Regions from separate parts of the Mycolicibacterium helvum genome, predicted to be linked through region 2. Evidence: predicted binding sites of a transcription regulator. Region 2 holds the regulator's gene; the other holds the start of a gene.
The links. Region 2 encodes HspR, which represses chaperone genes until heat shock. Its sites were predicted from a motif close to ANNTGAGTNNNNNNNACTCANNT; they were not measured.

Region 1 (15,531 bases), 2.6 Mb from region 2:
CGACAACCACGACCACCTGATCACCCCGGCGGATCGGCTCAAACTGGCGATGGGCAAGCAGTAGTCTCAGTCGCGCAGCCAGCGTGGCGTGATGAAGACGCCCTCGGCCTCCACGGTGATGCCCTCAGCGTCAGAGATATAGCCGGAGGCAAAGGTTTTCACACCATCGACGCGGGTGATCTGAGCTTCGGCATGCAGCGGCCCGAGCGGGCAGGCTCGTAGATACCGCACGGTGATACTGCCGGTGAAGCGGGGCTTGCCGTCTGGGCTGGCCGCCTCGCCGAGCACGTGATCGAGAACCAGGGCCGACACCCCTCCGTGCACATGCCCGGGCGGACCTTCGTAGGCCGCGCCGAGATGGAAATCGGTCCAGCGCCGGCCGTCCTCGTCGCGGTGGATCACCAGCGGCGGGGCGCTTGCGTTGCGCAGGCCGATCACCGCGTTACCCCAACTGATGCTCTGTCCGGAAGCGGTCCTCCGCACACCGAAGGCGCCGTCGATCTGATCGCTTCGCAGCCGGGCCGTCGCCGCGTCGATGTCGGCCTTCACCGCGGCAACGGTTTCGGCGTCCACCTCGGTACGGATCGTCGCGTCGACCAGCTCCCGCACCGAGATGGCCAGTGGCTCATAGATGGCCCGCAGCCGTTCGATGTCCTCGGCGGACAGGTCCTCGGTGGTGAATTCCAGCACCCCAGCACTAGAGCACGGGGCCGACGCGGTGTCGAACCGGGGTCTCGACGCGCGGCTAACACGATTGACATATAACCGACCTCCAGTTGGAACGCGAGCGTCGAGAATCCTCTTAGCGACGGACAGCGACGCAGGAGTCGGCTCGGGTCGCGCCACGCTGTCCCGACGCCCCCAGGAGGTCTGCCCATGAGCACTGACGTCACTGAGCCAGCACCACCGACGCCGAGTGAGCTGAAGATCCCCTGGTGGACCCGCGGTGATCTCAACGCGTTCTTCGGGCTCGGGTTCAACATCCTGGTCAACGTCTTGACCCTGACCACACTGATGATCGGCGTGGTGAAGCTGCCCGCCGACGACGTGCTGGGCACCGTACTGCCTGCCCTGGGCGTTGCCCTGGTGCTGGGCAACCTCTACTACACGTTCCTGGCGCGCAGGCTGGCCCGGCGCGAGAGCCGCACCGACGTGACCGCGCTGCCGTACGGCCCCAGCGTGCCGCACATGTTCATCGTCGTCTTCGTCGTCATGCTCCCGGTCTATCTGGCCACCAAGGATCCGATTGAGGCCTGGAAGTCTGGTCTGGCCTGGGCATTCATGATCGGCATCATTGTCATCATCGGCGGGTTCGTCGGCCCCTACATCCGCAAGCTCACCCCGCGGGCGGCGATGCTGGGCACGCTGGCCGGCATCTCGATCACGTTCATCTCGATGCGCCCGGCCGCGCAGATGTGGGAGGCCGCCTGGATCGGCCTGCCGGTGCTGGCGATCATCCTGATCGGCTTCTTCACCGACGTGAAGCTGCCGGGCAACATCCCCGTCGGCCTGGTGGCGTTATTGGTCGGCACCGCGATCGGCTGGATCGGCGGCTTCATGTCGGCGCCCGATGTCAGCCAGGCTGTCTCCGACATCGCCATCGGAATTCCTGACCTTCGGCTCGATCTGCTGATGTCCGGTCTCGCGCATCTGGCTCCTCTGCTGGGCACCGCGATCCCGTTGGGCGTCTACAACTTCACCGAGGCGATGAGCAACGTGGAGAGCGCGGCGGCCGCCGGGGACAACTACAACCTGCGCAGCGTGCTGCTGGCCGACGGTGCCGGCGCGGTGATCGGGTCGGCGTTCGGTTCACCGTTCCCCCCCGCGGTCTACATCGGCCATCCCGGGTGGAAGGACGCCGGCGGTCGGGCCGGCTACTCGTTGGCCAGCGGTGTGGTCATCGGATTGCTGTGCTTCCTCGGGTTGTTCGGAGTGTTGGCCGCGCTGCTGCCGGTGCCGGCGATCGTGCCGATCCTGCTCTATATCGGCCTGTTGATCGGCGCTCAGGCCTTCCAGGCCGTGCCGCGGCTGCACGCGGTGGCGGTCGTCGCCGCACTGTTGCCCAACCTGGCGCAGTGGGCCAGCGGCCTGATCGACAACGCGCTCAACGCCGCTGGAACCTCGGCGACCAAGGTCGGCATGGACGCCCTCGGCGGCGCCGGCGTCGTTTACGACGGGCTGCAGACCCTCGGTGAGGGGGCCATCCTGGTCGGGCTGCTGCTTGGCACGATGGTGACGTTCATCCTGGAAAAGAAGTTCCGGTACGCCGCGCTGGCCTCGGTGGTGGCGGCCGCACTGTCGTTCATCGGATTGATCCACGCCCCCGAGATTGGGTGGGCGGCCAATCCGCAAGTGGCGCTGGGCTATCTGTTCTTCGCGGTGGTGTGCCTGGCGTACTCGCTGCTGCCAGGCGCCAAGGAACCGGTCACCGTCGACGAGTCCGATATCGTCGCCGGGCACTGACTGCTCGCGGAAGGGTCAGTCGACGACGAACGGGACGTCGACACCATCGGCCAGCACGATATAGATCCGCCGCCACGGGTCCTCGCCCACCAGACGCCACTGGTGTCCGGATCCGACGGTGTCCTCGGCCAGCAGCACGTCTCCGGGAGCCAGGGTGAACTCCTGCCCGTCGCGGGTGGTGAACACCAGGGTCCCGGCGAGCGTCACGACGAGTTGGCGTACCGGGGCGGTATGCCAGGCCAGCGTGCCGCCGGTGGCGGTCTCCTCCGCTGTCGCGTGGATCGCGGACATCGCCGCCGACACCAGGTCGCCGTTGCGACCGGGCGTCAGGTCGAGGCGGCCGATCTCGACGTGAGATTGCTCGTCGGCTCCGGTGAACAAACGCACGCAGCGAATCACGGTGTGCACCCTTTCGTTCTGGTCGGTTGCAACGGTATCCGGGCTCGGCGTGCTCACCTAGGGTGGGCGGCATGACGGTTCCGCTCGGCGACACCGAGCCGTACTACAACCTCGGGGATTACCACCGTGGAGTCGACACGCCTTCGCCTGCGGCGCAGCTGTGGGTCGATCGCGGACTGGTGTGGGCCTACGCGTTCAACCACGAGGAGGCGATCGCCTGCTTCGAGCGTGCACTGGCCTTGGACGCCGACCTCGCGATCGCTCGCTGGGGTATCGCGTACGCCATCGGACCGAACTACAACAAGGCATGGGAGGCCTTCGACCCGGTTGATCTGGCCGCCTCCCTGGCCCGGGCCCGGATGGAACTGGCGCTGGCCGCCAACGGCCGTGCCAGCGCCGTCGAACGCGCCCTGATCGCGGCACTAGCCACCCGATTCCCCACCGACGACCCCGATGACACCGAGGCGCTGGTGGCCGGACACGCCACCTACGCCGATACGATGGCCGAACTGGCGCAGACCTATCCCGACGACATCGACGTGCTGGCCCTGGCTGCCGATGCGCTGGTGAATCTCACGGCATGGGCGTTGTGGGACACCACAACCGGAGAGTCCGCCCCCGGGTCGCGGGTGCTGGAGGCCAAACGTCTTCTGGACCAGGCATTGACCACCGAGGCCGGCCGCGCCCATCCTTTCGTGCTGCACCTGTATATCCACGCGATGGAAATGTCGGCGCACCCCGAGGACGCGCTGCCGGCCGCCGATCTGCTGCGCGGGCTGGTACCCGATGCCGGCCACCTGCAGCACATGCCGTCTCACATCGACGTGCTGTGCGGCAACTACCGAGATTCGGTGCTGGCCAACCAGACCGCGGTGACCGCCGATCGGCGTTTCGTCGAACACGCGGGACCGCTGAACTTCTACTCGCTCTACCGGGCGCATGACCTGCACTTCATCGTCTACTCGGCGATGTTCGCCGGCCAGTCGCGGATCGCACTGCAGGCCGCCGACGAGTTGTCCGGGCAGTTGACGCCCGAGCTGCTGTCCATCGAATCTCCACCGATGGCCGACTGGCTGGAAGCCTTCGTTCCGCTGCGGGTGCATGTGCTGATCCGGTTCGGCCGCTGGGACGAGCTGATTGCCGAGCCGCTTCCCGATGACTCCGAGTTGTATTGCAGCACAACGGCAACGATCCATTATGGTCGAGGCGTCGCGCACGCGGCCAAGGGGCAGTTGGCGCAGGCCGCAGCCGAACGCGAGGCGTTCACGCAGGCGTATGCCCGCGTCCCGGAATCGCGCTATCTGTTCAACAACACCAGCCGTGACATCCTGGCGGTCGCGGCGGCCATGCTGGACGGTGAGATCGCCTACCGGAACGACGATTTCGACCAGGCATTCGAGCATCTGCGGCGCGCGATCGCACTCGACGATGCGCTGCCCTACGACGAACCCTGGGGATGGATGCAACCCACCCGGCACGCGTACGGCGCGCTCCTGCTGGAGCAAAACCGGGTCGACGAGGCGGCCGCGGTATATGCCGCTGATCTCGGCCTCGACCCGACCTTGAGCCGGCCGTGCCAGCATCCGGGCAACGTGTGGAGCCTGCACGGCTATCACGAATGCCTGCAGCGACTGGGGCGCACCGCGGAGGCAATGATCATCGGTCGCCAGCTCGAACTGGCCAAGGCCCGCGCGGACGTGCCGATCCTGGCGTCGTGTGCGTGCCGGCTGGAGGTCTTCGAGATCCCGGCCAACGAGTGTTGCCACTGACACCGTCCCACGTAACCTCAACACGTGCACGACGGCCCCCGACAACCCGCGCCGGTTACCGCGCAGCGCGTCATGTCCCGGCCGATTGCGCATTTCATCCGCTCGGCGCCGGTGACGTTCACCTGGCTGGCGGTGCTGTTCCTGACGACACTCGCCCAGCATCTGTTGCCCCGGTGGCACCTGATGACGCTGCTGCGCAAGGATTCGACCAACCTGCACCACCTGGCATCCGACCCCATCCGGGTGCTGATCACCAGCTTGTTGTGGCTCGACGGCGCCGCCTGGTGGCCCTATCTCGTGCTGTTCTGCCTCTTCTTGGCCCCGGCCGAGCGCTGGCTTGGCCACCTGCGTTTCGTCATCGCCGGGCTGACCGCCCACATCGTCGCCACCTATGCCAGTGAAGGCTTCCTGTACTGGCAGATCCAGGAGGCCATAGTCTCCCCGCGCTACCTCAACGCCCGCGATATCGGGGTCAGCTACTTCGCTGTCGGCATCATCGGGCTGCTGACCTACCGCATCGTGCGCCCGTGGCGCTGGCTGTACCTGATCACCGCGCTCGCGTGGTTCATCGGGGCGGTGTTGATCAGCCCCACGTTCACTCCAGTCGGGCATCTGGTCGCGCTGATGGTCGGGCTGGCGTGTTATCCGCTTGCCCGTAGGCGGCCCGGCCCTGGAATCGATCCGTCGTGGCTGCTACGACGCCGGAGCCGTGCGTAGAGTGAGACAGCGTGGCGCTCGACGACGAGGACATCCGGCGGCTCGGCCGCTGTGTCGAACTCGCCCGCACCGCGCTGACGGCCGGTGACGAGCCGTTCGGCTCGATTCTGGTCGACGCCGACGGCCACGTCCTGTTCGAGGACCACAATCACGTCGCAGGCGGTGACGCCACCGCGCATCCCGAGCTGGCGATCGCGCAGTGGTCGGTGGCCAACCTGGCCCCCGACGACCGCGCTCGCGCCACCGTCTACACCTCGGGTGAGCACTGCCCGATGTGCGCGGCCGCACACGCCTGGGTTGGCCTGGGCCGCATCGTGTTTGCGGTTTCCGGCGGGCAACTGGCCCAGTGGCTGACGGAGTGGCGGGTGCCACTTCCACCGGTGGCGACGCTGCCGATCACCGCGGTGGCCCCACAGCTCACGGTCGACGGACCGGCGCGGGAGTACCGCGACGAGATGATGGCCCTCTACGCCGCGAAGTTCGCGCCGTGAGCGGGCCGAACTGGGTACGTCACGCGATCTGGTGGCACCTCTATCCCCTGGGCTTCGTCGGCGCCTTCCCCAACGCCCAACCGCCCGAAGCGAAAGAGCACCGGCTGCGCCGCGTCATCGACTGGCTCGACCACGCGGTCGAACTCGGCACCTCCGGCATCGCGCTGGGCCCGGTCTTCGCGTCCCGCACCCACGGCTACGACACCACCGATCACTTCCACATCGACCCCCGCCTTGGTGAGGATGCCGATTTCGATCACCTCGTGCAAGAAGCTCACCGGCGTGGGCTGCGGGTGCTACTCGACGGTGTGTTCAACCATGTCGGAACCGATTTCGACCGTTACCGCCGCGCTGTCGAGGACGAAGACGCGGAATCGATCGGCTGGTTCCGCGGCCGGCCCGGCCGCTTCCACACCTTCGAGGGTCACGGCGAACTCGTCACTCTCAACCACGGCAGCCCGGCCGTCGTCGACTACACCGTCGACGTGATGAACCACTGGCTGGGCCGTGGCGCCGACGGCTGGCGCCTCGACGCCGCCTACGCCGTGCCAGAATCCTTTTGGGCGCAGGTGCTTCCCCGGGTCCGCGACGCGCATCCTGAGGCGTGGTTCGTCGCCGAGGTCATCCACGGTGACTACGCCGCGTTCGTCGACGGCTCCCGCGTCGACTCGGTGACGCAATATGAGCTGTGGAAGGCGATCTGGAGCAGCCTCAACGACGGCAATTTCCACGAGCTGGACTGGGCGCTGCAGCGCCACAACGACTTTCTCGCCACCTTCGCTCCCCTGACCTTCGTCGGCAATCACGACGTGACCCGCATCGCCAGCCAGCTGCACCGCCCCGAGCATGTGGCGCATGCGCTGGTGCTGCTGTTCACCACCGGCGGCGTGCCCACTGTCTACGCCGGCGACGAGCTCGGATTCCGCGGTGTCAAGGAGGAGCGGGCCGGTGGCGACGACGCGGTTCGCCCCGAGTTCGGCCCGCCACCGGCGCAACTGGACGAGGCTGGGCGCGCGACACTGAGCCTGCACCAGTATCTGATCGGGCTGCGCCGGCGAAATCCATGGCTGCACGAAGCGAAAACCACTGCGCTGCAACTAGACAACCGGACCTACGCGTACGAGACCCGTAACGGTGACGATGCGCTGATCGTCGCGCTGAATATCGACAACTCGCCGATGCCCCTGCCGGTGACCGCGCTCATCGGCGGGCAGGCCCAGCTGGTGGGCGGCACGGCGGCACCGCCGGAGGAGATCGTCAGCGACGTCGTCGTCCCCCCACAGGGTTGGCTGGTCCTGCGCCCTCGTTAGAGCAGTTGCAGGGTGTGCGGATCCTGTTCGCCGGCGTAGAACTTGTGTAGGACCCCCAGGAAATCCGCGTTGTCGTCGCCGGCTTGAGCGAAGAGCGTCATCGACGAGCGCACCTTCAGGTTGTCCGGCCAGGGGAAGATCTCCTTGATCGAGGCGCCTTCGATGGCTGCCAGCAGCCGAGTGCACTCACGCAGCCGTGCGCCGAGCACCGGATGGGCCAGGTAGGCCTGCGCTTCGGCTAGCGATTTGATTCCGTAAAGCCTTGCCGTTGAACTACTTCCGAGTCCTGCGAGCTGTGGGAAAATGAACCAGATCCAGTGGCTGTGTTTGGTGCCGGCTCGCAGCTCGGCGACCGCCCGGTCGTACATACGATCCTGCGCATCGATGAAGCGTTGCAGGTCGAACGGGTCATCCATTGCTCCACCGTATCGTTGCCGGGGCGTGACCGTCCCGTTATTGACGACTAATTCAAAGTTGTTGAGATACCGCAGATCCCGAGTCCAGCACGTCTCCTTATCGTTAGCGAACCGCGACTTGGCGCACCGCGGCGCGTACCGAGTCGGGGCTACGCATCGTGATTAGCTACCGGCACACAGCACTTCTCCACTGTGAAACACGTACGAAAGGTGATGGTTTCCGTCATGAAGATCGTCGAGATGATGCGAGGCACATGGTTGCGCCGCCTGGCGGCAGCCGTTGTGGCCGCACTCTTTCTGCCCGGCCTAATCGGCGTTGTCGGCGGGTCGGCGACCGCGGCCGCCTTCTCCAAGCCGGGTCTGCCGGTTCTCTACCTTGATGTCCCGTCAGCCGCGATGGGCCGCAATATCCGAATCCAGTTCCAGGGCGGTGGCCCGCACGCGGTGTACCTGCTCGACGGTCTGCGCGCGCAGGACGACTACAACGGCTGGGATATCAACACCCCGGCGTTCGAGTGGTTGTACGGCTCGGGCCTGTCGACTGTGATGCCGGTCGGTGGCCAGTCGAGCTTCTACACCGACTGGTATCAGCCGTCGCAGGGCAATGGTCAGAACTACACCTACAAGTGGGAAACGTTCATGACCCAGGAACTGCCGGCCTACCTGGCCGCCAACTACGGTGTCGACCCCAACGGCAACGCCGTCGTCGGTCTGTCGATGGCCGGTAGCGCGTCGTTGACCTACTCGATCTACTACCCGCAGAAGTACACCTACGCCGCATCGCTGTCGGGCTTCCTGAACCCTTCCGAGGGCTGGTGGCCGATGCTGATCGGTCTGGCGATGAACGACGCGGGCGGGTTCAACGCGCAGAGCATGTGGGGTCCGTCGTCTGACCCGGCATGGCGGCGCAACGACCCGATGGTCAACATCAACCAGCTGGTCGCCAACAACACCCGGATCTGGATCTACTGCGGCACCGGTACGCCGTCGGATCTGGACACCTCCGGTGGCGGCGGCAACCTGATGGCCGCGCAGTTCCTCGAAGGCTTCACGTTGCGCACCAACAAGACCTTCATGGACAACTACCTCGCGGCTGGTGGACGCAACGGCGTGTTCAACTTCCCCGCGAACGGGACGCACAGCTGGGGCTACTGGGGACAGCAGCTGCAGCAGATGATCCCGGACATGCAGCGGGTTCTGGGGGCCACCCCGTCCGCTGGCTGATCCAGCGCACAACACAACAGCGAGCCTGTCGCCCCCCGGCGGCAGGCTCGCTGCTTTGTGTGGGGAACAAACTGGAATCGATCAAGGTTGAGTCGATCAGACTGAACTTTGGAGGATTGATGGCTGAAGCCAAATCTGTGCCGGTCCTGTTTGTCAGCGAGCCGATCGTGCTGCCGGGGATGGTGGTGCCGATCGAGCTCGACGACGCCGCGCGTGCCGCAGTGGATGCTGCGCAGGCCACCCCGACCGGCAAGCTCTTGATCGCCCCGCGCCTGGACGATCGCTACCCCACCTACGGCGTCATCGCGTCGATCGTGCAGGTGGGCCGCATTCCGGGCGGCGGCGCCGCTGCCGTCGTGCGCGGTGAGAGCCGCGCCCACATCGGATCCGGAACCACCGGTCCTGGCGCGGCGCTATGGGTCGAGGTCGAGGAGATAACAGCGGCCGAGCCCACCGAGGACACCAAGGCACTCGCCGCCGAATACAAGAAACTGCTGCTGGCCATGCTGCAACGCCGCGAGGCCTGGCAGATCGTCGACGTGGTCAACAAGATCGCCGATCCGTCCGCGCTCGCCGACACCGCCGGCTACGCGTCGTACCTCACCGATGTGCAGAAGCGTCAGCTGCTGGAGACCGAAGACGTGGCCGAACGGCTCCGCGTGCTGATCGACTGGACCAGTGACCTGCTGGCCGAGGTCGAGGTCAACGACAAGATCGCCGAGGACCTCCGCGACGGCATGGAGAAGACGCAGAAGGAATTCCTGCTGCGCCAGCAACTCAACGCCATCCGCAAGGAACTCGGTGAAGGCGAGCCCGACGGGTCTGATGACTATCGGGCCCGAGTGGAGGCTGCTGACCTACCCGACAAGGTCCGTGAGGCCGCGCTGCGTGAGGTCGGCAAGCTGGAACGCTCCAGCGAGCAGAGCCCCGAAGGCGGCTGGATTCGCACCTGGCTGGACACCGTCCTGGACCTGCCGTGGAACTCCCGCACCGAGGACTCGACCGATCTGAAGGCGGCCCGGGACATCCTCGACGCCGATCACCACGGCCTGGACGACGTCAAGGACCGCATCGTCGAATACCTGGCGGTGCGCTCCCGTCGTGCCCAACGCGGCCTGCAGGTCGTCGGTGGCCGCGGCTCGGGCGCGGTGATGGTACTGGCCGGTCCCCCCGGCGTCGGTAAGACGTCGCTGGGTGAGAGCGTGGCCCGCGCGCTGGGCCGCAAGTTCGTTCGGGTAGCCCTCGGCGGTGTGCGTGACGAGGCCGAGATCCGCGGCCACCGGCGCACCTACGTCGGCGCGCTGCCTGGCCGGATCGTTCGCGCGATCGGCGAGGCCGGGTCGATGAACCCGGTCGTGCTGCTCGACGAGATCGACAAGGTCGGCTCGGACTACCGCGGCGACCCGTCGGCGGCCTTGCTGGAGGTCCTGGACCCGGCGCAGAACCACACGTTCCGCGACCACTACCTGGACCTGGATCTCGACCTGTCCGATGTGGTGTTCCTGGCCACGGCCAACGTGATCGAGAACATCCCGTCCGCGCTGCTGGACCGGATGGAGCTCGTGTCCATCGACGGCTACACCGAGGACGACAAGGTGGCCATCGCCCGCGACTACCTGCTGCCCCGGCAGCGGGACCGGGCGGCGCTGACCGCCGAAGAGGTCGAAGTCACCGACGCGGCACTGCGCAAGATCGCGGCGGACTACACCCGGGAACCCGGTGTGCGTCAGTTCGAGCGGCTGTTGGCCAAGGCGATGCGGAAGGCCACCACGAAGTTGGCGGGCGACGTCGAGTCGTTGATCATCGACGAGCCTGATCTGGTCGCGTACCTGGGCCGGCCGCGGTTCATGCCGGAGTCTGCCGAGCGCACGGCGGTGCCGGGCGTGGCGACCGGACTGGCAGTGACCGGGCTGGGCGGCGACGTGCTCTACATCGAAGCCGGGTCACCCGGATCGGAGGGGGTCGGCGAGTCGGCTCTGATTCTGACCGGTCAGCTGGGTGATGTGATGAAGGAGTCGGCGCAGATCGCGCTGTCCTACGTTCGCAGCCATGCTGAGCAGCTGGGCGTGGATCCCGCGGCGCTGAACCGCAAGATCCATGTGCACGTGCCCGCGGGCGCGGTGCCCAAGGACGGTCCGTCCGCCGGTGTGACCATGGTGACCGCGCTGGTGTCCATGGCCACCGGGCGGCAGGTCCGCTCGGATGTCGGGATGACCGGTGAGGTCACTCTGAACGGCCGGGTGCTGCCCATCGGCGGTGTCAAGCAGAAGCTGCTGGCCGCGCAACGTGCCGGGCTGTCAACGGTTTTCATCCCGCAACGCAACGAGGCCGACCTGGACGACGTTCCTGCTGAGGTGCTCGAGGCGCTGACCGTGAAGCCGATGACCGATGTCGCCGAGATCGTGGCCCAGGCGCTCGAGCCGGCCGCCGAGGCGGCCACGACCGCAGCCTGATCACCCACGACTAGTCGCAGAATCGCACGAATCCTCTCGGATTCGTGCGATTTTGTGTCTGCCGGCCGTGGTAGGACAAATCGCATGGCCTACGACGAAGATCTGGTGAACCGGCTGCGCGAGCTTCTCGCTGCCGAGCGTGGCATCGACGAGAAGCGGATGTTCGGCGGCCTGGCCTTCCTGATCAACGGCAATATGGCGGTGGCGGCCAGCGGGGGCGGTGGCCTGATGGTTCGGGTACCGCCCGAGGACACCGCCGCTCTGGTGGCCCGTGCGCACGTCGAGCCGATGATCATGGCGGGCCGTGAAACTCGTGGCTGGATTCGGGTCGAAGACCCCGGCATGCGAACCAAGCGCCAGCTGGAGAGCTGGGTGACCCGTGGGATCGATTATGCGAGATCCCTGCCGCCGAAGTAATCCGGAATAAATCACGATGAGTGCCGCTTGTCGCGTGCATGACCTTTCCCGTGCGCATTGCCGTTCAGATTCAGCCGGCCGACACCCCTGACTACGCCACCTGGCGGCAGGCCGTCCTGCATGCCGAGGAGATCGGGGTGGACGTCATCTTCGGCTACGACCACTTCCACGCACCGTTCATCGAGTCGATCGTCGATGCGAAACCGGTGCTGGCCGAAGTTCAGCCCGATGTGAACAACTTCGAGGGCTGGACGGCGCTGGCATCCTGGGGCGAGATCACCACGCGTGCCGAGCTCGGACTGCTGGTGGCGGGGATCGGCTATCGCAATCCGGACCTGCTCGCGGACATGGCGCGCACCGTCGACCACATCAGTGGTGGGCGGGCCATCCTTGGCGTCGGCGCCGGTTGGTACGAGAAGGATTACACCACTTACGGTTTCGACTACGGAACGGTCAAATCCCGAGCCGACCTGTTCGATGAGGGACTCCTGCGCATCGAGCGCCGCTTCGAGCTGCTGCGGCCGGCACCGCTGCGCAAGATTCCGATCCTGATCGGTGGATCGGGCCCGAAGCGCACGTTGCCCGCCGTCGCGCGCCACGCCGATATCTGGCATACCTTCCTGCCGATCGACGCCTACCGCGAGGCCAGCACCCGTGTCGGCGAGTTGGCCACCGGATTCGGGCGCGCGGACAGCGATATCGAGCGATCGACGTTCTGGACCGATCCGCGGTCGGCGGACGACTACCTGTCAGCGGGAGCGACGTTGTTTCACACCGAGGTCCGCGCGTCCGCGGGCAAGTATGACCTCAGCACCGTCGAGAAGATGATCGACTGGCGCGATACGAAGCGCTGATCACAGTGGTGTCAATGACGCGCGGTCGCTGCGGGGAAAACTGACGCCGTTTCACTAATTGGCCCCGGGGGTATCGCCGCCTGATGGACGACTGGGAGGCTCGGGATCTCGTGCGGCGGCTGCGCAAGCATGCCGGCACCACCTATGCCGCCGAAGCCGGGATCACCCTGCGGGACGCCCCGATGCCGTTGTTCCAGCTGATGGTGCTGTGCATGCTGGCAAGCAAACCTATCGACGCCGCCATCGCGGCACAGGCCGCCAAGGAGCTGTTCCGGGCGGGGCTTCGCACGCCGAACTCGGTACTGACCGCCGACCGGCCGACGATGCTCGAGGCATTCAGTCGGGCGCGCTACGTGCGCTACGACGAGAGCTCTGCGTCGCGGCTCAGCCAGATCGCCAACCGGGTCGACAGGGATTATCACGGCGACCTTCGCATCCTGGCCCGGATCGGCAAGCCCGATGTGCGGGCCACCAAGGTGCTACTCAAGCAGTTCGCCGGAATCGGCGACACCGGGGCCGACATCTTCCTGCGCGAGGTGCAGGATGTATGGCCTTGGGTGAGGCCGTACTTCGACAAACGCGCACTGGACACCGCCAGCGAACTGGGGCTCCCCCGCGAGCCCGACAAGCTGGCGGCTCTCACCGGGCGGGCGGTCGCACCGCTGGCCGCAGCGCTGGTGCGCGTCTCGCTGGATGACGGGATCCGCGAGCTACTCGGTCGTTGAGTCCGGTTCGAGGAGTCTCTTTCGGGCGGTGGCGAATTCGGCGTCGGTGAGGTCGCCCCGGTCTCGCATGGTTTTCAGCGTGCGCAACCGGTCAGCGACTTCGGGCTCGAGATCAGTGGGTTGTGGGGCGGCCCGCAGGATCGGCTCGTCTTCGATCAGCTCGATATGGTCTGGCCGATCCGGGTCGATGCGCACCGCCACCCGGTCCTCGGACTCGGGCACCTCGCCGAGGGTGAACGTCCCGGTCAGGCGGGCCTCGTAAGACGCTGCGCCGTCGGATCGTTCGATGCTCAGGCGCAGCACACGGCGGCCGGCATCCTTGTTGACCACGACGTTGAAGACCGGCCGGATCACCTCGAGGACAACACCGGTCCCCCGCACGCCGTCGCGGCGTAGCCGATCCACTTCTGCGACCCGGACGACCAGCAAGGTCGCGTATCCGGCGATAAGTACGGTCCACAACACCAGCCACCACAGGGACAGCGGCGCCGTCCAGTCGGCGGCCCACGGAACCATTGACGCAATGAACCATCCGGGCAGTACGGGGCGCGGTGATCGGCGCGAAATCATCAGGAAGACAACGAACTGCGCGACGTACCCGACCAGCCAGACACCGAGCACCCGGCCGCTGGCCGCCGCCGAACCGACGTGGTCGAGCATCCGGGTACCAATCAGGGCCGGCACCACGATCAGTGCGTACCACAGCGCCGAGAGGATCGCGATCGTCCGCCACATCACCGGGACACGGTATACCTCACCTCACGCCCCCACGACGTGGCAGGCCGGGGCGAGCACGGTGATCAGCCCGGACGAACCGTCGACGCGGACGCGCATGCCCGAGCACAGCCGCGTGGCACCATCGGCAATACCGGCCACGAAGGGCACCCGGAGTTCGGTCGCTGCTCGCGCCGCGTCGGCCAGCGTGGCTCCGCCGTCGGTGAGTACCGCGGCCGGTGTGCCGAGCAGCGGGACGGAATCGATGTCGGCGGTGGTGACGACGGCGATCTCGCCGGCCTGCAGGCGGGCATCGGCAGCCGAGTCGATCACCCGGACGGTGCCCTCCACGACACCGGGAAAGAGGCCAGATCCGTGCAGCTCGTCGGCAACCCGCGCCGCAACGGGCACCGCGAGAGGCGTCCACGTGGTGTCGATCACCGCGGGCAACCGCACGCCCTGCAGCCGCTCCCGCTCGGTGATGCGGCCCTTGATGCGCAGTCGGCTGTCGGCCGGCGGGCCGAGAGCTTCCTCGACGGTCAGGTAGAAGACGTCGCCGGGCGCCGTGTGCTTGTCCTCGGCAACCAGCCGGCGGCCCAATTCTCTTACCGTAAGCCGCATTTGGTGGGTGAATCGCATCGTGGTGTCATACGCCAGCGCCCGGCATGCCTGCGGGCCGGGCAGTGTCGGCTCGTCCTCGCGCGCCGCCGGACTCGGCACCCGCAGCGCGGCCGCGATCACCGCGTCGGGCCGGTCGGACAGCACCGAGGCCGCCAGCTCGGCAGAACCAGGGCCGCGATGCCCCAGGTGGGCGAGGGCGGAGTCGAATGCAGTTGCGACCATGGGCGCGGCGGTGCGGGTGGTCGCCAGGTCGCCGGCTTCCAGTGCGATCTGTGCATAGGGGTGTGCGCGCAACACCCGCGCCAACGAGTCGATCTCGGCGCGCAGACTCACCGTCTCGCCCGCGGCGTCCAGCTGTGCCGGCGCCACCTCAGCGAACAACAGCGCAAGTGCCGCGAGCACCCATCCTTCATGAATCCTGCTGCGCAGCAGTCGCACTCGTGCCTCGAGCTGAGCGTCACCCAGCAACGTGAGCTTGGCGGCGTCGCACCGCTCGGTATCCGCGGCCGCGCGGTAGGCGTGCAGATGACGACCGTACATGCGTGCTGAGGAGATCAGGCGGGTCGTCGACATGGCTGCGGTGATCGATGCGAGCAGCCCCGGCCCTGGCGCCGGCCGGTCAGCGGGGGCGCGCAGCCGCTGCGACAACGCGGAGGCGCGGGTGGGCAGACGAGGTTCGGCCGCGGCGAGGGCCGACGCACCGAGATAGATCCGATGGCCGAACACCGCGACCAGTCGGCTCTCCCACTCGGCGGCCACCGGGTCGCGCAGATCCAGCAGCTGGGCCAGGGTCCGCCCGGCGACCCGCAAGCCGGCCAGATGCAGATCCAGCGACATCGGGGTGAGCGGTCCGGCGGTGGTCTCGCGCAGCGGACTGGCGACGAACAGCGGGAAGCGTGGGTCGATGCGATCGTCGAATTCGCCGCCGGCATCCCCGATTGCTGCGCTTCGCACTTCG
Region 2 (15,531 bases):
GACCGGCAGACAGCCCTGCGATTGATGCGCGAGTACGCCGAACTGGCGACCGGCGTGCGCCTGCCATCGGCGGAGTGACGGGTGTGGTGGCGGCGGACTGAGAAGTCGCCCGATCTGGAAACTCCGATTCAGAAGTCACTGCCAGGGATATAGTTTTGATCAGATGATCTGATATTAGATCACCTCTACTATTCTTGGTTTGGCCGATCTATGTTCGGTTTATGGGATCCAAGGACGAGCGGCCTGAGTCGTTCACCCGGACTGCGCGTAAGGCGCAGATCGTGGCCTGCGCGATCGAAGTGATCGCCGAGGTGGGTTACCCACAGGCGTCGATCCGCAAGATTGCGGATCGTGTGGGTATCGCGATGAGTGCGGTGCTCTACCACTTCGGGAGCAAGGACAACCTCGTCGACGCGATCGTCGAGCACATGTACCGAACGATGCTTGCGCTGGTGGCCCCGGCGCTGGATGCCGAGACCACCGCAACAGGCAAGCTCAACGCCTACATCCGCTCCTGCATCGAATACTTCGGCACGCACCGAGCTGCGCTTCTAGCGCTGACCTCGACGGCCACGAACTTTGCGCCTGGCGACGGACGGCGCTTCGATGAGCTCGGACTTAGCCCGGAGGTCGCTGAGCAGCTGACCGTGCTCGATCCCATGGCAATCTTGGCTGCCGGGCAGCGCAACGGCGAGTTCGGCGACTTTCCCCTTGAATCGACGGCGATGGCGGTTCGCGGAGCCGTCAACTCCGTGGTGGAGAAAATTCTGCGCGAACCCGGTTATGACGCACGAGGTTACGGCGAAGACCTGGTCGAGATCTTCGGACGCGTCGTGAGCAGCGGGCAATGAGCACCGTGGCGATCGCCGCCGTCGGCAGCCATGGCGACGTCGCCCCCCTTGCAGGGGTGGGGGTGGCCCTGCAGAAAGCCGGGCACCGGGTCGTGGTGGCCGCGTACACGCCGTTTGCCGGCCTGATCACGGAGTGTGGGTTGGAATTTTGTGAGCTACCCGCTGACTTCACCCCAGGTATCGATCACGCCGACGCGACCTCAAGAGAGACTCTCGCCGCGATCTTCACGCCCCGAGGAGTGCGCAAAACAGGTCAGTTAATTCTGGACGCGTTGAGCGATATACCCGCCGACATCCTGCTGCTGTCGCCATTGTCGGAATTGGCTGGACATCCGCTCGCCGAAGCCAAAGGAATTCCGTCGCTCGGGGTGCGACTGCAGCCGCTGTCGGCCACGGCCGCCTACCCGCCGACTGTGCTGGGCGCCTGGTCCATGGGCGCCATGGGTAACCGGGCGGCGGCCGATACCGCCGGGTGGGTCATCGACCGCCTCTACGGCGGGGTCGTCGCCGGGTTCCGTCGCGACCTCGGGCTGCCCAAGATCTCGGCGCGGGCGCTACGACGTCGGCGCACTCTGGGGAACTGGCCCATCCTGCACGGCTATTCGCCCACCTTCCTCCCGCGACCGGCCGATTGGCGGGCCGACCTGCAGGTCGTGGGGTACTGGTGGCCGCCGCCGACACCGGGATGGCAGCCACCGCAGGCGCTGACCGATTTCCTGGCCGCCGGCCCAGCCCCGGTGTTCATTGGCCTCGGCAGCACCGTGATCACCGCACCGCGTGCCGAACAGCTGGCCCTCATCATTGCTGGTGCGCTGGGGCAGGCGGGTACGCGTGGTGTCGTCCAAGCCGGGTGGGCAGGCCTCGAGATATCCGGCGACGACGTCCTCACGATCGGCGAAGCACCCCACCACTGGCTATTCCCTCAAATGGCCGCCGTCGCCCATCACTGCGGCGCCGGGACCACCGCCGCCGCCCTGCGCTCCGGCGTCCCTACCATCGCCCTACCCGGGCCCGTCGGAGATCAACCCTTCTGGGCGCGGCGCTTACGCGACCTCGGTGCCAGTGCCGCGACGATCCCGCAACGCGCACTGACCGCAGACAAGCTCTCCGACGCCATCCGCGCGGCCGTCACCGACCACCAAATCGCGAATAAGACAAAGCAACTCGCCGCGCGTATCACTGGCGAGGACGGTGCCGCACGCGTAGTCGACACTGTCGAAAACCTGCTCCACCAATCCACTCACTAGGAGGACGCCATGGCCGCAGATCCCGAAATCGTCAAGGCGATCATCACCGCCGGAGGACTCCTTGGCGGTGGAGTCATGATGGCCGGCGGCGCGATCGGAGCCGGAATTGGTGACGGCATGGCCGGCGCGCAACTCGTCGCGGGAGTCGCCCGCCAGCCCGAAGCCCAATCCCGCATGTTCACACCATTCTTGATCACGGTCGGCCTCGTAGAAGCCGCGTTCTTCATCAACGTCGCCTTCATGGCACTCTTCGTGTTCGCTACACCCGGGCTATAGGTGCCCCGCCGCTTACGAGGCACGAACTCGGCTTCCGGCGTCGACCCCACTGTCCACCAGCAGACGTGGCTAGGGGGCAAGTAACGCTGCAGGAAAAGGGTGAGCATGACAGACGTGCCAACAGGCCGGCGAACCCTTTGATCCGTAACAGGCGATCAGGTCAAAGCCTCAGATTAGCTACCAGAGATGCGGGCCGCGTGCCCAACCTCCATTCGGCCCGCACCAGATTGTGGGGACATCATCTATGGGGAGGGTTTGAGCCCCTCGAGCGCACAGAAGATGACCGTCTCGACCTCGGTTGAAGCCTTATCGGGGTCTTTGGCGTCGGTGATGAACAAGACGGCGTTGTAGAACATGCTGAAGAAGAGTTCGACGGTGGCCTCGATCGGGACCGGGCGGGCGTAGCCGTTGGCCACGAAGTTCTCGAGGGTCGCGCGCAGAAAGGGCAGCGTCTGCTGTTCGTTGAGTTCCCGTACGCGATCCCAACCCAAGACGCTCACCACCTGCCGAAGGAGTGCGCGGGCATCGTCGTCGGCGACGTAGCCGTGAAGGAACAGGCGGATTGCCGTCTGCACCTTTGCCCACGGCTCTTCGGCCACGCTAGGCATCGCCTCGATCACCTTGGCCGTCACCGCTTCCTGGCTGGCGCGGAACAGTTCGGTGAAGATGGCCTGTTTGTCACGGAAGTGGTGGTAGACCGCCCCTTTGCTCGCCTGTGCGAGATCGGCGATCTCATCGACGGACGTCGCGTCGAAACCCTTGGACACGAACAACGTCTTGGCTGATCCGAGTACGGCTTCACACGTTTGTGCGGCATATCTTTCGCGCCGACTGACCTTGACGTCGCTCACCATCCCGATAATACTCATCGACCAACAGTCGTATACCGACTTGCAGTATGTAATCGACGAACCGTCGGTAGTGCGGTTCTAGGAGGCCGAAGTGAACGATCACGCCGTTGTCCTCGGCGCGGGTATCGCAGGCCTCGTAGCCGCGTCGGTGCTTGCCGAGCAGTACGCCTCCGTGACGGTGGTGGAGCGAGACCTTCTGCCCGACAGTCCCATTGATCGACGTGGGGTGCCGCAGGGACGGCATCTGCACAGCTTGCTCAGTCGCGGCTCCCAGATTCTGGAGGAGCTACATCCAGGCTTCCTAGCCGACCTGACGGACGCCGGTGCTGTGGTCCTTGACGACTCCGACATGCGACGGATCTACAGTCGAATAGGCCCGTACACCTTCAATCGAAGCGGTCCAGCGGCGGACCCGACGGCATTGGTCACCTACCTGGCCAGCCGACCTTTCCTGGAGTTTCATCTACGCCGGCGGGTAGCAGCGATGCCCGACGTCACGTTCCTCGATGGTCGGGACGTGGGCGAACTCATCGCCACCGAACCGAATCGCGTCACCGGTATCAGCGTCGGCGTCCGCGACTCAAAAAGCTCGGAGACGCTAAGCGCCGACTTGATCGTCGACGCCACCGGCCGGGCCACCCGCACACCGCTGTTGCTGGAGCGGCTCGGCTACCCCCGACCTCCAGAGCAGACATTCACCGCCGACGGCATCTACCACACTCAACTCATCGCGATCCCAGACCAGGACAGCTTCCTGGAACGGATGATTCTCGTCCTACCCGAGGGCAAAGCCCAACGCGGTGGCCTCGTGGCCTGCGAGAACAACATATGGATGTTGACCATCGCCGGCCGCGTCGGCGACCTGGCATACGCACCAACCGATTTCGCCGACATGCTGATCCTCGCGCAGGACTTCATCCCGTCTCACGTCCAACCGGCTCTGGGGCGCGCGCAACCGCTCACCGAGGTGATGACGTACCGCTATCCCGGAGGCGTGTGGCGGCGTTACGACCAGGCGACACGCTACCCGGACGGTCTGGTGGTTCTAGGCGATGCGCTGTGCAGCCTCGATCCCATCAATGGTCAAGGCATGACCATGGCAACTCTTCATGGAGATACGCTGCGTGCCCAACTCCGTCGCGCCAATCCCGTTGACCCGCAGTCGTTCTACGCGGCCGTCGCAGCCATCACCAAACCGGTATGGACCTCAAATGCAGATCAGGCATCCGTGGGAGCCGACCGGTCACCCGCTCCGGTCTTGAAGCGTGCGGTCGGATGGGCCCGCCGCAAAATCCTCGAATCGGCAGCCGACGACATGGTCATCACCGAACGCCTCATGCGCGTAGCCAATTTCATCGACCCACCGAAACGTCTACTCGAACCGGTTTTCCTCGGCCACGTCGCAGCGCACCACCTCCGAGAGCGCCTGGCCATGCGACGTTGAACCCACACCATCAAACCCTGATAGCACCAATGCAACCGAGAAGGACGCTCATGACCATCACCCAAGAAGTACTCGTCGCCGGCATCGCCGAAATCATCGAGGAAGTCACCGGAATTGAGCCCGCCGAAGTGACCATTGAAAGATCCTTCGTCGACGACCTGGACATCGACTCGCTGTCCATGGTGGAAATCGCGGTCCAGACGGAAGACAAGTACGGCGTGAAAATCCCCGACGAAGATCTTGCAAGCCTTCGAACGGTCGGTGATGTCGTCGCGTACCTACAGCAGCTGGCGGCAGACAATCCCGAAGCTGCCGAAGCGATCCGCGCTCAGTTCGGCAAACAAGGCGAATGACCATCCCAGGGCGATAGTCGTTCACCCATCTCGCGATAGGTCGGGGGATAGCGTTCTCCCGGTTCCCGACAGTGAAGTGACGGTCCGACATCTCATGCGGATTCCTGCAACTACGGGTCCCCGGGAACAAATCTGAAATCCTCGCCGTTGACCGTCTTGATAACTTGAGTGAATTAGACTCAACTATGGCTTGACAACCGCCTACCGGCGGGGGCAGTCTTGAGCCTGGTTCGCTCAGATCCAAAGACGTAACTATCAGGAGGATTCATCATGGCTCGTGCGGTCGGCATCGACCTCGGGACCACCAACTCCGTCGTGGCGGTACTGGAGGGTGGCGACCCTGTCGTCGTCGCCAACTCCGAAGGATCCCGTACCACGCCGTCCGTGGTCGCTTTTGCACGCAACGGCGAGGTGCTGGTCGGCCAGCCCGCCAAAAACCAGGCGGTGACCAACGTCGACCGGACCATCCGTTCGGTAAAGCGACACGTGGGCACCGACTGGACCGTCGAGATCGACGGCAAGGACTACACCCCGCAGGAGATCAGCGCCCGTGTGCTGATGAAGCTGAAGCGGGACGCCGAAAGCTACCTCGGCGAGGACATCACCGACGCGGTCATCACGGTGCCCGCGTACTTCAACGACGCCCAGCGTCAGGCCACCAAGGAAGCCGGCCAGATCGCCGGCCTCAACGTGCTGCGCATCGTCAACGAACCGACTGCCGCGGCCCTGGCCTACGGCCTGGACAAGGGCAGCAAGGAACAGACCATCCTGGTGTTCGACCTCGGTGGCGGCACTTTCGACGTCTCGCTGCTGGAGATCGGCGACGGTGTCGTCGAGGTCCGCGCGACCTCGGGTGACAACCACCTCGGTGGCGACGACTGGGACGACCGGATCGTCGAATGGCTCGTGGACAAGTTCAAGGGCACCAGCGGCATCGACCTGACCAAGGACAAGATGGCCATGCAGCGGCTTCGTGAAGCCGCCGAGAAGGCCAAGATCGAACTGTCTTCCAGCGGAAGCACGTCGATCAACCTGCCCTACATCACCGTCGACGCCGACAAGAACCCGCTGTTCCTCGACGAGCAGCTGACTCGCTCGGAGTTCCAGAAGATCACCCAGGATCTGCTCGACCGCACGCGTGCGCCGTTCCAGCAGGTCATCAAGGACGCCGGCATCTCGGTGTCCGATATCGACCACGTGGTGCTGGTGGGTGGTTCCACCCGCATGCCCGCGGTGACCGATCTGGTCAAGGAACTCACCGGTGGCCAGGAGCCCAACAAGGGCGTCAACCCCGACGAGGTCGTCGCGGTCGGTGCTGCTCTGCAGGCCGGCGTGCTCAAGGGTGAGGTGAAAGACGTTCTGCTGCTTGACGTCACACCGCTGAGTCTCGGTATCGAGACCAAGGGTGGCGTGATGACCAAGCTCATCGAGCGCAACACCACCATCCCGACCAAGCGGTCGGAGACCTTCACCACAGCCGACGACAACCAGCCGTCGGTGCAGATCCAGGTCTATCAGGGTGAGCGCGAGATCGCGGCGCACAACAAGCTGCTCGGCTCCTTCGAGCTGACCGGCCTGCCGCCGGCCCCGCGCGGTGTGCCCCAGGTCGAGGTGACCTTCGACATCGATGCCAACGGCATCGTGCACGTCACCGCCAAGGACAAGGGCACCGGCAAGGAAAACACGATCAAGATCCAGGAAGGCTCCGGCCTGTCCAAGGAAGAGATCGACCGGATGATCAAGGACGCCGAGGCGCATGCCGAGGAAGACCGCAAGCGTCGCGAAGAGGCTGACGTCCGCAACCAGGCCGAATCGCTGGTCTACCAGACGGAGAAGTTCGTCTCCGAACAGCGTTCTGCCGAAGGCGGTTCAAAGGTCCCCGAGGACACCTTGACCAAGGTCGAGGCTGCGGTCACCGACGCCAAGACGGCGCTGGCCGGCACCGACATCGGGGCGATCAAGTCCGCGATGGAGAAGCTGGGCCAGGAGTCGCAGGCGCTGGCTTCGGCGATCTACGAGTCCACCCAGGCCGATCAGGCTGCGGGTCGGTCGGGCGGTCCGTCTGACGACGACGTGGTGGATGCCGAGGTCGTTGACGACGATGATCAGGAGCACAAGTGAGCGAAGGTCGCGAGGACGAACCGGTAACTGTCACCGACAAGCGCCGAATCGACCCCCAGACCGGAGAAGTTCGTGAGGCTTCCGGCCCGGCCCCCAGCGGGTCGGAGCCGGGAGCCCCGGGCTCCGGCGGGGAGCAGGCCGACAAGGTCGCTGAACTCACCGCCGATCTGCAGCGGGTGCAGGCGGACTTCGCCAATTACCGCAAGCGCGCGCTGCGCGATCAACAGGTTGCCGGCGAGCGGGCCAAGGCCGCGGTGGTGAGCCAGCTGCTCACGGTGCTCGATGATCTCGACCGCGCCCGCAGCCACGGCGACCTGGAGACCGGTCCGCTGAAATCGGTCGCCGACAAGCTGACGGCCGCCCTGTCCGGGCTGGGCCTGAGCGCATTCGGTGCCGAGGGCGACGAGTTCGACCCGTCCCTGCACGAGGCCGTGCAGCACGAGGGCGAGGGCTCCAAGCCGGTGCTCGGCACGGTGATGCGGAAGGGCTACACGCTCGGCGACCTCGTGCTGCGGCACGCGCTCGTCGGCGTGGTCGACACCGTCCCAGAAAACTCTGCCGCGCCCGCCACCGGATCCGGGACGGCCGACACGCCCGTCAACGGCGGCCAGAGCGGTGCGCAGAACGCAGAATCGAACTAGCGATATGACGAAGGGTGAGAGGAGGTGACGCGGCATGGTTCAACGAGAATGGGTTGAGAAGGACTTCTACAAAGTGCTCGGCGTCTCCTCCGACGCCAGCGAGGACGAGATCAAGCGGGTGGCCCGCAAGCTGCTCGCCGAGAATCACCCCGACCGCAACCCGGACAACGCCGCAGCCGACGAACGCTACAAAGAGGTCGGCGAGGCCAGGGATGTGCTGACCGATCCGGCCAAGCGCAAGGAATACGACGAGACCCGCCGGATGTTCGCCGGCGGCGGCTTCGGTCGCCGTGGCAACGGTAGCGGCGGTGGTTTCGGCGGATTCAGTGGCTATGGCGCTGATGGCGGTGAGTTCAACCTGAACGATCTGTTCGACACCGCCGGGCAGAGCGGTGGCACGAACATCGGTGACCTGTTCGGTGGCCTGTTCGGGCGTGGAGCCCCGCCGCGGCCCAGCCGGCCGCGGCGCGGCAAAGACCTGGAGACCGAGACCGATCTCGATTTCCTGGAGGCGACCAAGGGTGTCGCCATGCCGCTGCGGCTGACCAGCCCCGCGCCGTGCACGAATTGCCATGGCAGCGGCGCACGCCCGGGCACCAGCCCCAAGGTGTGCCCGACCTGCAACGGCTCCGGAGTGATCAACCGCAACCAGGGCGCGTTCGGGTTTTCCGAGCCGTGCACCGACTGTCGGGGCAGCGGCTCGATCATCGAGCACCCGTGCGACGAGTGCCACGGCACCGGGGTGACGACCCGGACCCGCACGATCAATGTCCGGATTCCACCGGGCGTCGAGGACGGTCAGCGCATTCGGCTGGCCGGTCAGGGTGAAGCCGGGCTGCGCGGTGCGCCGTCAGGCGATCTGTATGTCACCGTGCATGTTCGGCCGGACAAGGTGTTCGGTCGTGACGGTGACGACCTGACCGTGACGGTTCCGGTGAGCTTCACCGAACTGGCCTTGGGCACAACGCTTTCCGTGCCCACCCTGGAGGGCAAGGTTGGAGTGCGGGTGCCCAAGGGCACCGCGGACGGCCGGATCCTGCGGGTGCGTGGGCGCGGTGTGCCCAAGCGCGACGGTGGCCACGGCGACCTGTTGGTTACCGTCAAGGTCGCGGTGCCGCCCAACCTCGAGGGTCAGGCGCTGGAGGCGCTGGAGGCCTATGCGACAGCGGAGCGGGTGAGTGGCTTCGACCCCCGTGCTGGATGGGCGGGTAATCGCTGATGGCCTCTGCCAATGAGTCCCGAGAAACTCGAACGTTTCTCATTTCGGTGGCCGCCGAGCTGGCCGGTATGCATGCGCAGACCCTGCGCACCTACGACCGGCTCGGTTTGGTCAGCCCCCGGCGCAGTTCCGGTGGCGGGCGGCGATATTCGGAACGCGACGTCGAGCTCCTGCGAGAGGTGCAGCGGCTGTCCCAGGACGAGGGTGTCAACCTGGCCGGGATCAAGCGGATCATCGAACTGACCAACCAGGTCGAGGCCCTGCAGTCGCGGGTCGAGGAGATGATGGACGAGCTGGAGTCGTTGCGCGCCAACCAGCGTCGTGATCTTGCGGTCGTGCCGAAGAGCACGGCGCTGGTGGTCTGGAAGCCGCGGAGATAGTCCGCGAAGCTAGCTCACGCGGATGGTGAACACCGCGGTGGCAGGTTGGCCCGGTGTCGCCGTGCTGTAGGCGCCCGTACGCAGTGCGTTGGTCGGTGCGGCCATCGGCTCGATGGCGACCACATCATCGGTGCCGGGGGCGAAGATCTGTGCCGCCGGGAACCCATGGTCATAGACCACCTCGATGCGGCGGTCACCGCCGGCGACGGCGAACATCGCGCCCTGCGGAACCTCGTCGAACCCGTCGTCAAATATCTTGTCACCCAGTCTCTCCGAGAAGGCCGGCCACTCCTGGACCTCGCCGGTCGGGATGCCCTGGCCGTCCACCGGCAGATGGCGGAGTCTCGGAGTCTCTAGCGTCCACTCCGATCGGGGCACCCCGGGAATAGTCAAGTACGGATGGAAGCCGTAGCACAGCGGCACCGACACCGCGGTGGTCGGTGTGACCGTCGTCTGCACCGTGAGCGCGCGGTCGGCCAGCGTGACATCGAGGGTAAGGACGTGGGGAAACGGGAAGCTGGCCAGCAATCGCGGCTGTGCCCCGAAGTCCAGGTCAGCGGTCAGCCGGCTCTCGGAGTGGTCGGTGACCAGCCAGCTCGGGTTGCCCGCGAGCACGCCGTGCATCGGGAGGCCGTGCTCGTCGGTACGGACACCACCAACGCCGGGAGTCAGGGTCACCGCCCCGCCGTCGACGCCATATTCGTTGGCGCTCAACCGATTCGCCCACGGATACAGGAGTGGAATGCCCATCGTCTTCGCGTCTGACAAGTAGGCGCTCAAGCCGCGACGCTGCCCCAGGAGTTCGACGCCGTCGTCGGACAGCGAGGTGCAGATCATGCCCGCGGTTGGCAGATATGTGGCAGTCAACGGTGAGGAAGGATCTCGTAGAACGACGGACGGCAGCTGGGCCATCGTCGGAGTCTAACGATGCGGCGAGGAAAGAACGCCGTCGCGGCGGGCCCGTCCCAGATTGGCCATCACCCGGTCCACCACCGTTGCGTAAGCGGCACCATTGTTCAGGATGTCGTCGCGGCCGTGATGGCGGAGGTACGCGTCGAGCCGCCGCTCCAAGGGCCAGTCCCAGTATGTTCGCCCGGTATATGGCGAGCACAGGAATTCCCATGCGATGGCCTCGAGTTCGCGCTCGACAATCTGGTCTGCCGGGCCGTTAGCCGCCATCCCAACCCCTCACTAGCACCCCCTACACACAAATGGTCGTCCCGGTCCAGGCGGTTCGAAAGGGACGAAAGTCACAGAACTCGGGGCTTGGGGTCGCCGCCGTCGTGGTCAGCTCAACGGGTCGTGCTGAATGCGCTCGGGTGGCGCGCCCTTGGCGACCAGAGCGTCGTAGGTGGCACGCACCATGGCGGGGCCACCGCAGATCAGAATCTGGCGGTCACCCCAGGCGCCGTACTTGGTCACCACATCGGGCAGCCGTCCGGTCTGGCGCACGTGTAGGCCGCGGGGCGGCTGGACATCGGGATAGTCGGCCGCCCACGGTGGATCACCGGCGTACTCCGACACCGGTGACACCGACAACCACGGGCTGGAGGCGGCGATCTCCCACAGGGTCCGCAGGTCGTACAGCTCGCAGGGATAGCGGGCGCCGAAAAACAGGTGAACTCGGGGATTCTCGCCGAACCGGCACAGGTCCATGATCAGCGCGCGCAGCGGCGCGAGCCCGGTGCTGCCCGCCACCATCAGCACGTCCTCCCCGTCGCGGTCCACCTCCATCGCGCCATGCGGACTGGACAGCCGCCACCGGTCGCCCGGCCGGGTTTCGGCCACCATCGCATGGCTGACCATGCCACCCGACACGGAACGCACGTGGAACTCGATGAAGCCGTCCGGATCAGCCGGCATGGCGGGGGAGAGGAACCGCCAGCGCCGCGGCCACTGCGGGATCGAAACGTTGACGTACTGACCCGAGTGGTAGGGCATCGGCCGGTCGAGGTGCAGGCGGACGACCGCGATATCGCGCGACACCCGTTGGTGCTCCAAGACGGTGCCGTCCCACCAGGCTGGTCCGTCCTCGGCGTCGGCCGCGCCGGACATGATGCCGGTGATCAGGTTGATGGCCTGGGTGGCGGCGTCGTCGACCGCGGCGGTCCAGCTGTCGATCAGATGGCTGCGCATCGTGGAGTACCAGGCTCGCCGCATGCTGTCGTAATGCTGTTCGGTGACACCATATTTGCGGTGGTCGCGGCCGAGCTGCGCCAGGAAGCTCACCGGTGCCTGGGCACGTTGGGCGACGAACTCGCCGAACACCCAGTGCATGGCGCGGCCGAACGCCGCACGTTGGGGAGCGAGCTCCGGCGGGAACAGGTCACGCACCTGCGTGTCCAGGGCGAACCACCGGGTGTATATGCGGCGGAGCAGTTCCTCGGAGTCGGCCTGGGGATCCCCCGAGCGTTCGAAGGCAGCCTGCAGCACCCGAAGCGCGTCACGATCCTCGAGGCCCACGGCCGTGATTTTAGGCGCGTCGTTTACAGGCCGTGGATGCCCTTGTACAGCACCATGACACCGATGACGACAAGGATGACCGCGACCAGTGTCGCGTGCTGGGCTTCCATCCAGTTCTTCAGCTTGGTCAGCGGTGCGTCCAGCCGCTCGCCGGCCACCAGGTAGGCCAGCACCGGCAACGCCACCGACGACGCGGCGACGGCGGTGAAGACCGCATCGGCAGTCCAGGCGCCCGTGGTGCCGAGGCCCGCCGAGCCGATCGCCAAGCCCGCCGCGGCGCACATGAACAGGACCTTGGGGTTGATGACCACCAGGACGACCGCGGTGACGAAGGCACGACCCGGGCCGATGCTGGTCATCGATGTCAGCCAGCCCGGCGTGTGTGCCGAGCGGTTGCGGGTGAACCATCGGTAGAGCCCGAACACGATGAGCGCCGCGCCGATCGCGATGCGGACGTACGGCGCCCACGTCGGCTGTTTGTTCAGTCCACCGAGGGCGTTGGACACCAGCACGAACCCCGCCGTGAGTCCGGCGATGCCCAGTACCCAGCCCAGCAGGAACGCCATGCTGGTCGGCCGGGGTGAGGGCGTGTGCAGCATGAGAATGCCCGGAATGATCGTCAGCGGGGACAGCGTGATGACGAGCGCCAGCGGGATCAATTCGGCCAGTTCTGAGCCGAGACCAGTCGTCACAGATGCCTCCTGGCGATAGTCGGACAACATGCGGCCACGGCTGACCGTACTATCTCTGCCCGTGGGCAAGGATGCCGACGAGGAAATGGGTGATGGCGGCCACGACGGCCAGCAGAACACCCTGATCTACGTCTCCGGGGTGGCAGCGATACTGCTGCTCGTGTTGCTGGTGTACGCGGTCATGGACACCGCGGAGAGCTCCCAGCGCCAAGACGGCCCGGTCGTATACGCGCCCGCCATCACCACCACGCCGACGACCACGTCCCGCACGACGACGAGGACCACGACGACGAGGTCGACTCAGCTCTCGACCACCGAGCTGAACCCGACGTCCGCGCCGCCGTCCCCGAGCGAGACCGCGGGTGAACTGACGGTGCCGCCGGAGACGGACTACTCCACGCCCACGACCACGGTCACGATGACCAACCCGTACGCCACGACGTCACCCCCGAACGCGGGGCGTACCTAGGGGTTCTGCAGCTCCGCAGTGATCATTTCGAAGCCGCCGGTCTTCCAGGCAGTCATGAAGTCGTCGAGCGGCATCGGGAACCCCTGTCCGTTCTGAACGCTGCTGTCGTTGACGTAGATGGTGTTCTTGGCCAGGTCGACGCTGATCACGAGGAGGGCATGGTCCGCAGTGGCTGCCTCTAGGTTCGCGGGCGACTGATTGAAATACCGCCGCTGGTATGCATTCCACATGACATCGGCGTTGGCGCCGACGATGACGGCCTGACCCTGCTGCAGTGCCGCGAACATCGCTTGTTTGGCTACCTCGTCCTGGCCCTTGAGGTACGTCGTGTAGTCAGCGTTGATGCCGTTCTCGTTCAGCAAGGTGACGGCATCCTCGAAATTCATACCGCCAACGTTCCGGTCGTACATCATCTTTCCGTATTTGATTCCGCTGGGGGTCGCGGACGCTTGGCCGATGAGTTGCTGTGCCAGGGCGCGAATGTCGTCCGGTGCCGTGATGCCCTTGAGCTGGCTGATGGCGGCGGCGCTCGCCATCAGTGTGCAGGTGCCCTTGAAGCCCAGCTCGTAGAAATAGCCTTGCCGGGTCCAGTACGGATAGTTGGCGGTGTAATCGCCGTACTGGGCGTCCGAGGGCGACGGCGGGGCGATGACGTCGGGCTTAGCGACGCCGAGGACACGGGCCACGTCGAAGGTCAGGTTGGACAGGTTGTCCTGTGCGACCTCAAGCTGGTTCACGACGGCTTGCGCGATGCCGCCAAAGAACTGTTGAGGAGAGGGAAGTGACCACACTAGTCTCGTCGTGCTCGGTGGCGGCGGTGGCGTCGAGGGGGAACTCGCCAGCTGGGTGGTGACGAGCTGGTAATTCGAGCCACCCCAAGCCTTCTGAAAGTCGTCGATGCTCATCGTCAGGCCTTGCCCGTCGGTGGACCGGGTCGGATCGTTGATGGTGACCGTGCCGTTGACGTTGTCGACTCCGATCACGATGACCGTCTTGTCTTGCTTATCGGCACTACCGTCGACCGGGCCGTCTATGGTCACGATCATCACCTTGGTCGGATCCTGCAACCCATTGGTGAGGGCGTTGAACGCGAAGCTCCACTGATCGGAGCCGTAGTTGCGGATGATGACCCGAACCTTCTTGTCCTGCAGCAGTTCAAAGCTGTCGGCGAACGAGACGAACGATGAGGGGCTGACATAGATCATCTTGCCGAGGTTGGATGTGCTGGGGGTGACCGCGGCCAAGTCGATGAACTCTTGGAGGTTGGGTGCGGTCCCGCTGAGTTGCGCGTACGCCATGGCGACGGTGGCAATCGACGACGAGAAGTAGGTCGTCGCTGGAACGAAGAACTGCTTGTTGAGCGTCGGGTTGCCGTAGGGCAGCGCCTGGGTGATGACCTCGCGCGAGAAGCCCAGGATGTGCTCGACGTCGGATCGCAACGTCTCGAGACCGTCTCGAACGCCGTTGACCTGGTTGGTCACGGTCACCTGAATGTTGTAGACGAACTGCTGGAGGTCCTTCAGGATCTGGTTCGGCGTCGGCAGCGCTGGTACGGCGGCCGCGATGGCTCGCCGTGCAACGACCGCGGACTGCACGCCGGAGTTCGTCGTCGCGTTTTGCGCTATCGCCGATGGCGTTGTGGCAGAGCTGCTTTCGTCACTCTGGCTGGCGGAGGCGGCGCTTGAGGCGGTGAGGGTGTCCGACGAGTCGGTCTTACCCGGCCGGGTCGGCTTCGTGGCGGCGTTGCTCGGCGATATCCGCTTGGTCGAGCCTGTGGACGAGGTGACGCGGCCGCGCGGGCCGGTGGGCTTGGTCGGCGACCCTTTGCCGACTGTCGAGGTTGACGGGCGCGAGCTGACGGCCGCCGAGCTGCTGGTCGAGGACGAGCCGTCGTTGCCTGCGGTATCGGCTGCCGCGACGGCAGCGCCGCCTATCATTGCCGCGCCCATGCCCAGGGTCATCGCTCCGGCGCTGAGCCAGAGTCGTGGGTTGGGCGCGCGCCGACTCGCGGCTCCGTCGCATCGATCGAATTCGTCGCGGTAGCCCATCATGGCCAGCCCCCCGGTCATCGCCGTCTACAAAAGTGCTCGATGAGCGCACCGGATGTTAGCTGGCAGTTAGCTGAGCCGACTAGTGTCGCGGGTCTGAAGTCGGGTGGTAATTGTGGGTGGGTCAACGGTGCGTGCGAATTGCGCCACCGGCATTGAGCGACGTTGACCGAGAGACGTAGGTATGTGGTGGAGTTCGCATCCTACGGACAGACACCGGGGAATCGGCTTTTCCGCGACGTCGAGATGAGCGCGGCCAACAATGCGGACCGACCACGACGACGGTGGCTATGCCCACCCCGTATGCCACGCCGTCGCCACCGAATACCAGGCATACCTTGTGTCCCATGAGCGCAGCGACCGTCGTCACGATCTTTCATCCCTCGACCCACCCCGCGGCCTTCACTGCGTGGGCCGGTGAGTTGCGCGCCACCGCCCCCGAGGCGACCGACTTCCGGATCTCCGTGCTGCGCGAT

Region 1: lon (endopeptidase La) is a predicted target of HspR. The motif match lies at 8,875-8,897, and genes of this name have one in related genera.

What each region holds. Positions count from the first base shown of each region.
Region 1 is NZ_AP022596.1:5,602,683-5,618,213, forward strand. It holds gene G6N38_RS26380 (arylsulfatase) at 1-64, shown strand, start outside; gene G6N38_RS26385 (PaaI family thioesterase) at 67-690, opposite strand; gene G6N38_RS26390 (SulP family inorganic anion transporter) at 877-2,463, shown strand; gene G6N38_RS26395 (cupin domain-containing protein) at 2,479-2,871, opposite strand; gene G6N38_RS26400 (tetratricopeptide repeat protein) at 2,934-4,631, shown strand; gene G6N38_RS26405 (rhomboid-like protein) at 4,656-5,348, shown strand; gene G6N38_RS26410 (nucleoside deaminase) at 5,360-5,839, shown strand; gene G6N38_RS26415 (alpha-amylase family protein) at 5,836-7,149, shown strand; gene G6N38_RS26420 (DUF1810 domain-containing protein) at 7,146-7,565, opposite strand; gene G6N38_RS26425 (esterase family protein) at 7,791-8,789, shown strand; gene lon (endopeptidase La) at 8,909-11,242, shown strand; gene G6N38_RS26435 (TfoX/Sxy family protein) at 11,327-11,659, shown strand; gene G6N38_RS26440 (LLM class F420-dependent oxidoreductase) at 11,698-12,513, shown strand; gene G6N38_RS26445 (endonuclease) at 12,597-13,238, shown strand; gene G6N38_RS26450 (SHOCT domain-containing protein) at 13,224-13,973, opposite strand; gene G6N38_RS26455 (PEP-utilizing enzyme) at 13,998-15,531, opposite strand, start outside.
Region 2 is NZ_AP022596.1:1,780,909-1,796,439, reverse strand. It holds gene G6N38_RS08420 (TetR/AcrR family transcriptional regulator) at 1-78, shown strand, start outside; gene G6N38_RS08415 (TetR/AcrR family transcriptional regulator) at 222-851, shown strand; gene G6N38_RS08410 (glycosyltransferase) at 848-2,098, shown strand; gene G6N38_RS08405 (F0F1 ATP synthase subunit C) at 2,108-2,374, shown strand; gene G6N38_RS08400 (TetR/AcrR family transcriptional regulator) at 2,617-3,243, opposite strand; gene G6N38_RS08395 (NAD(P)/FAD-dependent oxidoreductase) at 3,317-4,669, shown strand; gene acpM (meromycolate extension acyl carrier protein AcpM) at 4,720-5,022, shown strand; gene dnaK (molecular chaperone DnaK) at 5,293-7,143, shown strand; gene grpE (nucleotide exchange factor GrpE) at 7,140-7,784, shown strand; gene dnaJ (molecular chaperone DnaJ) at 7,819-9,003, shown strand; gene G6N38_RS08370 (heat shock protein transcriptional repressor HspR) at 9,003-9,383, shown strand; gene G6N38_RS08365 (aldose 1-epimerase) at 9,393-10,295, opposite strand; gene G6N38_RS08360 (hypothetical protein) at 10,305-10,562, opposite strand; gene G6N38_RS08355 (FAD-binding oxidoreductase) at 10,671-11,846, opposite strand; gene G6N38_RS08350 (GAP family protein) at 11,870-12,538, opposite strand; gene G6N38_RS08345 (hypothetical protein) at 12,600-13,007, shown strand; gene G6N38_RS08340 (hypothetical protein) at 13,004-14,602, opposite strand; gene G6N38_RS08335 (hypothetical protein) at 14,571-15,050, shown strand; gene G6N38_RS08330 (putative antibiotic biosynthesis monooxygenase) at 15,403-15,531, shown strand, end outside.